One region of the Streptomyces sp. NPDC002138 genome, then DNA from elsewhere that is predicted to be linked to it. Evidence: riboswitches for the same ligand, from Rfam matches in the RefSeq annotation. Region 1 holds a riboswitch; each other region holds the start of a gene.
The links. Region 1 has a riboswitch for cobalamin ahead of ABT084_RS21350 (cobalamin biosynthesis protein). Riboswitches for the same ligand answer to the same signal wherever they lie in the genome.
Positions count from the first base shown of each region.

Region 2: another riboswitch for cobalamin. It lies ahead of ABT084_RS07590 (ABC transporter substrate-binding protein); the one in region 1 lies ahead of ABT084_RS21350 (cobalamin biosynthesis protein).
Region 3: another riboswitch for cobalamin. It lies ahead of cobN (cobaltochelatase subunit CobN); the one in region 1 lies ahead of ABT084_RS21350 (cobalamin biosynthesis protein).

Region 1 covers NZ_JBEOXE010000032.1:9,617-12,879, forward strand. Annotated here, with positions in the region: gene ABT084_RS21340 (inorganic phosphate transporter) at 1-823, shown strand, start outside; gene ABT084_RS21345 (hypothetical protein) at 844-1,065, shown strand; cobalamin riboswitch at 1,160-1,304, shown strand; gene ABT084_RS21350 (cobalamin biosynthesis protein) at 1,341-2,327, shown strand; partial or broken gene ABT084_RS21355 (cobyric acid synthase) at 2,324-3,263, shown strand, end outside.
Region 2 covers NZ_JBEOXE010000008.1:115,165-118,427, reverse strand. Annotated here, with positions in the region: gene ABT084_RS07605 (NADP-dependent oxidoreductase) at 1-448, shown strand, start outside; partial or broken gene ABT084_RS37965 (hypothetical protein) at 518-985, shown strand; gene ABT084_RS37960 (ankyrin repeat domain-containing protein) at 1,013-1,414, shown strand; tRNA gene ABT084_RS07595 (tRNA-Trp) at 1,473-1,545, shown strand; cobalamin riboswitch at 1,783-1,921, shown strand; gene ABT084_RS07590 (ABC transporter substrate-binding protein) at 1,958-2,971, shown strand; gene ABT084_RS07585 (FecCD family ABC transporter permease) at 2,968-3,263, shown strand, end outside.
Region 3 covers NZ_JBEOXE010000068.1:7,841-11,103, forward strand. Annotated here, with positions in the region: gene cobG (precorrin-3B synthase) at 1-1,415, opposite strand, end outside; cobalamin riboswitch at 1,728-1,859, shown strand; gene cobN (cobaltochelatase subunit CobN) at 1,900-3,263, shown strand, end outside.

The sequences.
Region 1 (3,263 bases):
GATGCTGGCCGCCAGGCTCACGTACAAGCTGGGCTCCAACGTCGACGCGAAGACCTCGGCCAAGGGCTACAAGGCCGGTCAGATCGCCTCGGCCGGGCTCGTCTCCCTCGCGCACGGCACCAACGACGCGCAGAAGACGATGGGCATCATCACCCTGGCGCTGGTCGCGGGCGGGGCGCTCGCGCCCGGCTCCAACCCGCCGGTCTGGGTCATCGTCTCCGCCGGCATGGCGATCGCGATGGGCACCTACCTGGGCGGCTGGCGCATCATCCGCACCATGGGCAGCGGCCTGACCGACCTCCAGCCGCAGCAGGGCTTCGCCGCCCAGACCTCGGCCGCGAGCGTCATCCTGGCCTCGTCCAGCCTCGGCTTCTCCCTCTCCACCACCCACGCCTGTTCCGGCGCGGTCATGGGCGCGGGTCTGGGCCGCAAGGGCGGAGTGGTCCGCTGGTCCACCGCCAGCCGGATGTTCATGGCCTGGGGCCTGACCCTGCCGGCCGCCGCCCTGGTCTCCGCGGGCGCCGAGCTGGTCATGCGGACCGGTGACGTCGGTGTCGCCGCCGTCACGCTCTTCCTCATCGGCTCCTGCGTCGCCATCTGGCTGATCTCGCGCCGCCAGGTCGTCGACCACCACAACGTGAACGACGTCGCGGACACCGCGGCCGAGGCGCCGGGCGTGGTCACCACCGCGATCGCCGCCGTCGCCGTCCCGCCGGTCGCGGGCACCACCGCCGCGGTCACGGACGAGAGCTTCAAGGCGACCATCCCGACCCCGGCCCCGGCCGCTCCCCCGGCACCGGCGGCGCCCGCCGCCGCGGTCTGACCCGCAGAGGAATCGGCAGTATGAAGATCGACTGGGCAGCACTCGGCTCCGTGTTCGGAGTCAGCCTCTCCGCGACGGTCACCCTCGTGACCCTGTTCGCGCTGGGCATCCTGGGACTGTCGAAGCACGAGACCGCGACGGGCCAGGGCGGCGCCGCCCACCTGGCGCGCACCGGGGCCTACGCCTGCTTCGCGCTCTGCGCGGTGGCCGTCGGCTACGCGATCTACCTGATCGTCGGCTGACACCACCCGCACCCCGTCCGCACCAGCACGTCCGAAAGCTCCCTCCGGCTCCGAGCCGGGGGGAGCTTTCGCAGGTCAACGGCAAGTTGACGGGCGTTCGCGGGGCGTGGTGGACTGCCGGAGCCAACACGGCGGCATGAAGAGGAAGTCCGGTGCGAATCCGGCGCGGTCCCGCCACTGTCACCGAGGAGCCAGGGGCTCCCGGGAGCCAGGAACTCTCGCCACCGGACACGTCGAACCAGGGCGCGGACCCTGAGTGAGGACCTACCTGCCACATGCGTGCCGACCGCGTTTTCGCGTACGGCGCGACGGCCGGCCTGATCGGCGACCGGATCCTCGGTGATCCTCGCCGCGGGCATCCCGTCGCCGCTTTCGGGCGGACCGCCGCCACCGTCGAACGAGCCCTGTGGGGCGAGAGCCGGGCCAGGGGTGCCGTGCACGCCCTGGTGTGCGCCGGGGGCGCGGCCGCCCTCGGCGCGCTGGGCGCCCGCGCCGTGCGCTCCCGGCCCGCCGCCGCCCGTATCGCCCTGACCGCCGCCGCCACCTGGGCGGTGGTCGGCGGCACCTCGCTGGGCCGCGAGGCCCGTGCCATCGGGGGCGCGCTGGCCGCCGGGGACGCCGAGGTGGCCCGCGAGCGGCTGCCCCACCTGTGCGGGCGCGACCCGCAGGCGCTGAACGAGCAGCAGATCGCCCGCGCCGTCGTGGAGTCGGTCGCCGAGAACACCTCCGACGCCGTCGTCGGCGCCCTGGTGTGGGGCGCGCTGGCGGGGGTGCCCGGGCTGCTGGGTTTCCGCGCCGTGAACACGCTGGACGCGATGGTCGGCCACAAGTCCCCCCGCTACCTGCGCTACGGCTGGGCCTCGGCCCGGCTCGACGACCTCGCGGGCTGGCCGGGCGCCCGGCTGACCGCGCTGGCCGCCGTACTCGCCGGTCCCGACCGGCGGGGCGCCGTGCGGGCCTGGCGCGCGGACGCGGCCGCCCACCCCAGCCCGAACGCCGGACCGGTGGAGGCCTCCTTCGCGGGGGCGCTCGGGGTCCGCCTCGGCGGGACCCTGGCCTACGCCGGGCGCGTGGAGCACCGGGCGGTGCTGAACGGAGCCGCGGGCCGGCCGGTCGAGGTCGCGGACATCGAGCGGGCCGTACGGCTGTCGCGCCGGGTCACCTGGATCGCCCTCGGCGCCTGTGTGTCCCTGCGGTTGCTGGTGTCGTCACTGTGCGCATCACCGTGCGCATCCGGTCGTACTACGAAGGGACGCGTATGAGCGGCGCGCGGCGCGGCGGCGGACTCCTGGTCGCCGGAACCACCTCCGACGCGGGCAAGAGCGTGGTCACCGCGGGCATCTGCCGCTGGCTGGCCCGCCAGGGCGTGAAGGTGGCCCCCTTCAAGGCCCAGAACATGTCCCTGAACTCCTTCGTCACGCTGGAGGGCGCCGAGATCGGCCGCGCCCAGGCGATGCAGGCCCAGGCGGCCAGGGTCGAGCCGACCGCGCTGATGAACCCGGTGCTGCTCAAGCCCGGCAGCGACAGCAGCAGCCAGGTGGTGCTGCTGGGCAAGCCGGTGGGCGAGATGAGCGCCCGTGGCTACCACGGCGGGCGCCAGGAGCGGTTGCTCGGCATCGTCACGGACTGCCTGGAGCAACTGCGGGGCACGTATGACGCCGTGATCTGCGAGGGGGCGGGCAGTCCGGCCGAGATCAATCTCCGGCGCACGGACATCGTGAACATGGGCATCGCGCGGGCCGCGCGCTTCCCGGTGGTCGTGGTCGGCGACATCGACCGCGGCGGGGTCTTCGCCTCCTTCTTCGGTACGACGGCGCTGCTCTCCCCCGAGGACCAGTCGCTGATCGCGGGCTACCTGGTCAACAAGTTCCGCGGCGACGTGTCCCTGTTGGAGCCCGGCATGGAGATGCTGCGCGGGCTGACCGGGCGCGCGACCTACGGCGTGCTGCCCTTCCGGCACGGGCTGGGCATCGACGAGGAGGACGGCCTGCGGGTCTCGCTGCGCGGCGCCGTGCGCGAGTCGGTGGTGGCCCCGCCGGTCGGCGAGGACGTGCTGCGGGTCGCGGTGTGCGCGGTGCCGCTCATGTCGAACTTCACCGACGTGGACGCGCTGGCCGCCGAACCGGGCGTCGTGGTGCGGTTCGTGGACCGGGCCGAGGAGCTGGCCGACGCCGACCTGGTCGTCGTACCCGGCACCC
Region 2 (3,263 bases), on a different contig from region 1:
CTACCTCGTGGAACTGGCGGTCGCGCGCGGTCTGCGGGCCGTCGCCGTCGCCGCGCCGCAGGACGAGGAGCTGGTGCGCGAGTTCGGGGCCGACGTCTTCGTCGCGCGCTCCGAGAACCCCACTGCCGCGATCCGCGCGGCCGTTCCCGGCGGAGTCGACGGGCTGATCGACGCGGCCGCCCTGGGCGGGTCGGTGATCGGTGCGGTGCGGGACGGCGGTGCGTTCGTCAGCGTTCTCGGCGCGGGTCCGGGAGCGGAGCGCGGGATCCGGGTCTCGCAGATCCGGGTGCACAGCGACGCGGCGCGGCTCGCCGAGCTGACCGCGCTCGCGGACGTCGGCGGTCTCACCCTGCGGGTGGCCCGGACGATGCCGTTCGCGGAAGCCGCCGCGGCCCACGAGTCCCTGGCCGCACGCGGCCTGCGCGGGCGCATCGTCCTCGTGCCCTGACCGGCCTGACCGGCCTGACCGGCTGGTACGTCTGTCCGTGCGCCGGCTGGTCTGTGCGCCCGCTGGTCCGTGCGCCCGTCGGTCCGTCGGTCCGCCGGTCCTGGCCGCGGTCCGGCCCGGGTGGACGGAACCGGGGCCCCGGGCGGGCCGTTCTCTGCTCGTGTGACCGGCGGGCGACTCGCTAGCCTGGTCCCGGCACGGCGGCGGCGCGCGGCGGAAGGCAGGCCCGATGGATTCCGAGGACCCGATCGCGGTGGCCGTCACGGCCGCCATCCGCTCCGGGGACCTGCCGCGGCTGCGGGAACTCCTGGCCGCGCATCCCGCTCTGGCCCGCGAAACCATCGTCAAGGCCGGCGGGGCCGCGGGCGGGCGGAGCCTGCTGCACATCGCCACGGACTGGCCGGGCCACCACCCGGCCGGCCCCGACGTCATCCGGCTGCTCGTCGAGGCGGGCGCCGACCGGCGGCCCGGTTCGTCGGGGCGCACGAGGAGACCCCGCTGCACTGGGCCGCCAGTAACGACGACGTCGCCGCCGTCGACGCCCTCGTCGCCTGCGGTGCCGCGGTGGATGCCACGGGCGGGGTCATCGGCGGCGGCACCCCGCTCGCCGACGCGCGCGCCTTCGGTCAGTGGCGGGCCGCCCGGCGCCTCCTGGAACACGGCGCCCGCGCCGACTTCCAGGACGCGGCCGCCCTCGGACTCCTCGACCGGGTCGAGGAGTTCCTCACGGCGCCCCGCCCGCCCGGCCCGGACGAGATCACGAGCGCCTTCTGGGGCGCCTGCCACGGCGGTCGCCCGGAGACGGCCCGCTACCTGCTCGCCCGGGGCGCCGACCTCGACTGGATCGGCTACGACGGCATGACCCCGCTGGACATCGCGCGCTCCCAGGACACCGGCGGCGCCCGCGAGGTGACGGACTGGTTGTGGGAACGCGGTGCGCACGCGGCAGCTGATCTCATCGGGTGACCACATGCTGGAAGTGATTGGATCATCCGTCCGCCGCATGCCAGACTGGTGACAGCGGAGGGGCGTAGCTCAGTTGGTAGAGCGTTGGTCTCCAAAACCAAATGTCGTAGGTTCGAGTCCTGCCGCCCCTGCAAGAGAGTCCGCCGGACGCCCGGCGAACGGTCCGTCGAAAACCCAGGTGGGAGTCATCTCCCCCTGGGTTTTCGCGTGTACGCGCGGAATCCGCCCGTCGGTCGCTGTCCCCGGGGGGTCCGACGGGCGGCACCCGAGTAGCGCCGCAGCCAGCGAGCGCGAATGGGAACGGAGTTCACGGTAGGCGCCCCCACTGACAACGCCCGCCGGGCACGCCCCGCGAGCCCGGCACGGCCGATCTGGCACACTTGTCCGGGTTACCCCAGGCGGCGCGAACCAGGAAACCGGTGTGAAACCGGTACGGTCCCGCCACTGTGACCGGTTTCCCCTCGCGGGTCCCGGGAGTCAGACACTGACGCGCCGCCTCTTCACTTCGACCAGGGGACGAGGATCCCCCGGAGAGGCTTCGCCATGCCGCGTTTCCGTGCCGCCCTGCGCGCGCTCGCCCCGCTCGCTTCCCTGCCCCTGCTGCTATCGCTGACCTCCTGCGGCGCCACCCCGGACGAGCCCGCCCGGGACGCCGCCGCCCGGCCGGCGGCCGACGCCGGGGGCGCGGGATTCCCGTACACCGTGACCAACTGCGGTGTGACCACGACGTACCAGGCCCCGCCCCGGCGCGCCGTCAGCATGAACCAGCACGCCACCGAGGTACTGCTCGCCCTCGGCCTCGGGGACCGGATGGCGGGCACCGCCTACATCGACGACGCCGTCCTGCCCGCCTACCGGCCGGCCTACGACAAGATCAAGGTGCTGGCCAAGGAGTACCCGTCGAAGGAACTGCTGCTCGGCGCCAACCCCGACTTCGTCTACGGCGGGTACTCCAGCGCCTTCGACGCGTCCCAGGGCCGCGACCGCGAGGGGCTGCGCAAGAGCGGCATCAACACCCGCCTCAGCGTGGAGTACTGCACCCCCGGACCGGTCCGGATCGACCAGTTGAAGACCGAGATCACCGAGGTCGCCCGCACCTTCGGAGTGCCCGACCGCGGTGCGCGGCTGATCGAGGACGAGCAGCGCCGCATCGACGCCGTCACCGCACGCGTCAAGGACAAGCCCCGTCCGGCCGTCTTCGTCTACGACTCCGGCGAGACCGCGGCCTTCACCTCGGGCGGCAACGGCATCGGCAACGAGATCGTCTCGCTGGCGGGCGGGACGAACGTGTTCGCCGACCTCAAGGACACCTTCGGCGACGTGTCCTGGGAGAAGGTCATCGAACGCAAGCCGGAGACCGTGCTGATCTACGACTACGGCGGGACGGGCGTCGAAGCCAAGAAGCAGCGTCTGTTGAACGACCCGGCGCTCGCCCGGGTTCCCGCGATCAGGGACCGGCGGTTCGTCGTCCTGCCGCTGTCCTCGGCCGTCCTCGGGGTCCGCGTCGCCGACGCCGTCGAGTCCCTCGCCCGCCAGCTGCACCCCGACGCCGCGTGAGGGCGGACCGCCGCCGGACCCCGCTCGTCCTCACCCTGCTCACCGCGGCGCTCGCCGCGGGCGCGGTGGCGGGCCTGGCCCTGGGGCCGGTGCGGATCGCCCCCGGCCAGGTGCTGGACATCGTCCTGGACGGCCCGCGCCCGGGTGCCTTCGCCTCCATCGTGTGGGAGGTGCGGATGCCGCGCGTGCTGCTCGCCGCGGTCGTCGGGGCCGGGCTCGCCGTGACGGGCGCGGTGCTGCAAGCCCTCGTACGCAACCAACTGGCCGATCCGTTCCTGCTCGGCGCGTCCTC
Region 3 (3,263 bases), on a different contig from region 1:
GGCTGGGTCTGCGTCACCATGGCATCCGCTTCCGCGAGGGCCGCGGTCAGGTCGGGCGCCGTCGCCGGTACGTCGTCCCGCACCGGGCGCCCCGCCCGCCCGGCCACCGCGAGGGCGTACCCCCGGGGCCCGGCGACCAGGTCCAGCCAGACGGCCGCGCGCGGATGCCCGCAGCGCCGCTCGCACCCGGACCAGTGCACCGGCGGCGCCGCGCCGCCCGCCCGGGCCCCGGCGGCCGCCACGACCGCCCGCGCGTCGGCCCGTACGTCGGCCAGCGCCTTCGCGCAGCCGGGCCGCCCGGTACAGGCGCTCACGTTCTCCCACGGATCGCCGGGCGCGGTGACCAGCCCGGCTCCGGCGAGCCGCGCGAGGGCGTCCGGCGTGGTGGCCGCGTCGGCGCCGGGGACGACGATCCCGCGCCAGGGGGTGAGCCGCAGGGTCCCGGCCGCGGCGGCGGCCGCGGCGGCCAGCAGGCGCCACTGACCGGTGGTCAACCGCCCCATCGGGGCCAGCACCGAGAGCGCGACGCGCTCCGCGTCGGGCCCCACGACCGCGCCGGGGCCGGGGCCCGCGGCCGCCCTGCCCGCGCTCGCGCCGAACCAGTGGGATTCGTCGGCCCTTTCGACCCTCTCGGCCCCCTCGGCCCCCTCGGCCCGCTCGGCCCGCTCGGCCCGCTCGGCCGAAATGCCCTGCTCCCGCAGCCGGTTGAGCAACTCACCCGCCCGCAGCCGGTGTTCGGCGGGCAGTTCACCCACCCGCCAGGCCTTGGTCCCGGCGCCGCGCACCGCGTCGAGGAAGTAGTGCGCCGCCGTCAGCGCGGCCCGGGGCGCGTCCCGAGGGTCGACCGCCACCGCGTCGGTGTCATTGTGCGTCCACAGCACGGCCGTTCCGGCGCGCAGCGCGCGGACGCTCACGTCGGGGGCGAGCGAGGTCACGTCACCGCGCCCGTCGTCGAGGGCGAAGAGGAAGCGCCCCGACAGGGCGGCCGCCGCCTCGCTCCCGCACAGCAGCCGGTCCAGCTCCGCGACCCAGGGCGTGACATCGGCGTGCCCCTGCCCGTCGAGCCCGGACAGCGGCGAGGCGACGATGTTGCGCACGCGTTCGTGGGTGGCGGCCGCGGCGGGCAGCAGTCCGGCGCCGGCCAGCAGGGCGGCCAGTTCGCCGCCGCAGCCCGCGCCGAGGCCGCGCAGCTGCGCGTTGCCGCGGGAGGTGAGGTCGAGGTGCCCGTCCCCGAGCCGGTCCGCCGCGTCGGCCAGCACGGCGGCCGCCTCCGCGGTGAGCAGGCCGCCGGGGATCCGGACCCGGGCGAGGTGGCCGTCGTCCGCCGCGTGCAGGCGCAGCGCGCCGGGGCAGGCGTCACCACGGTCCCGTATGACGGGTTCGTCCCGGGACGCGGCGGAGGTGGGCGGGGGCATGGCGGCGAGCATACCCACGATCGGGGCCGCCCGGCCTGTGTCCGTCACCACGCCACTGGTCCCCCGGGTGCGGGTGCATGGGGCCTCCGGCGGGTCCTCAAACGCCGGACGGGCTGAATTCCCCGGGCACATCCAGCCCGCCCGGCGATTGAGGGCCCGCCGGAGGCCCCACGACCCGAAGGGTTCGTCGCACGCAGGCCCCGGCAGCCAATCCCAGCCCCGCCGGCGTTTGAGGCGCCACCACAGGCACCGACACCGGCCCCCACCTGCCGTTCACTTGCCACGGCACCTAAGATGACCCCTCGACGGGCCATTCGGCCCGTCATCGCCGAGGACGGCGACATGGGAGGAAGCCCGGTGAGATTCCGGCGCGGTCCCGCCACTGTGAATCCGGCAGCCGCCAGCGGCGCCACCGGGTGAGTCAGGAACTCCCGTCGTCCTCACTGCCCGGGGCGCGGAAACCCCGAGGAAGGCCCGCCGCCGCATGATCCTGCTGCTGTCGACGTCCGACACCGATCTGCTCAGTGCCCGCGCCTCGGACGACGGCCCGGTCCCGTACCGGTTCGCGAACCCTTCCCGGCTCCCCCTCGACGACCTCCCCGCGCTGCTCGACGGCGCGGACCTGGTCGTCGTACGCCTCCTCGGCGGCCTGCGCGCCTGGCAGGAGGGGCTCGATCTGCTCCTCGCCGCCGACCAGACCCGCCCGGTCGTCGTGCTGACCGGCGAACAGGCCCCGGACGCCCAGCTGATGGAGGCGTCCACCGTCCCCATCGGCATCGCGGCCGAGGCGCACGCCTACCTCGCGCACGGCGGCCCCGCCAACCTGGAGCAGCTGGCCCGCTTCCTCTCGGACACCGTGCTGCTCACCGGCCACGGCTTCGAGCCGCCCGCCGCCGCTCCCACCTGGGGGCGGCTGGAGCGCGCGGCGGAGCCCGCCGCCGGTCCCCGGATCGCGGTGCTCTACTACCGCGCCCACCACATGAGCGGCAACACCGCCTTCGTGCACGCCCTCTCGGACGCCGTGGTGGACGCGGGCGGCGTGCCCGTCCCGCTGTACGTCTCCTCGCTGCGCTCCCCCGAACCGGAGCTGCTCGCCGAGCTGGCGACGGCCGACGCCATCGTGACGACCGTCCTCGCGGCGGGCGGCACCCGTCCCGCCGAGGCCTCGGCGGGCGGCGACGACGAGTCGTGGGACGCGGGCGCGCTCGCCGCGCTCGACGTGCCGATCCTGCAGGCGCTGTGCCTGACCGGTTCGCGCGCCACCTGGGAGGAGAGCGACGAGGGCCTGTCCCCGCTCGACTCGGCCAGCCAGGTCGCGGTGCCGGAGTTCGACGGCCGGCTGATCACCGTCCCGTTCTCCTTCAAGGAGATCGACGAGGACGGCCTCCCGGCGTACGTCGCCGATCCCGAACGGGCCGCCCGGGTCGCCGGCATCGCCGTGCGCCACGCCAGGCTGCGGCACACCCCGAACGCCGAGAAGCGGATCGCGCTCGTCCTCTCCGCGTACCCCACCAAGCACTCCCGCATCGGCAACGCGGTCGGCCTCGACACCCCCGCCAGCGCCGTCGCCCTGCTGCGCCGGCTGATCGCGGAGGGCTACGACTTCGGCCCGGCCGAGGAGATCCCCGGCCTGGTCTCCGGCGACGGCGACGAGCTGATCCGCGCGCTGATCGAGGCGGGCGGCCACGACCAGGACTGGCTCACCGAGGAGCAGCTGGCCCGCAACCCGGTCCGGATCCCGGCCGCCGACTACCGCCGCTGGTACGCCGGTCTCCCCGGCGAGCTGCGCGAAGGCGTCGAGCGGCACTGGGGGCAGGCTCCCGGCACCATGTTCCTGGACCGCTCCCG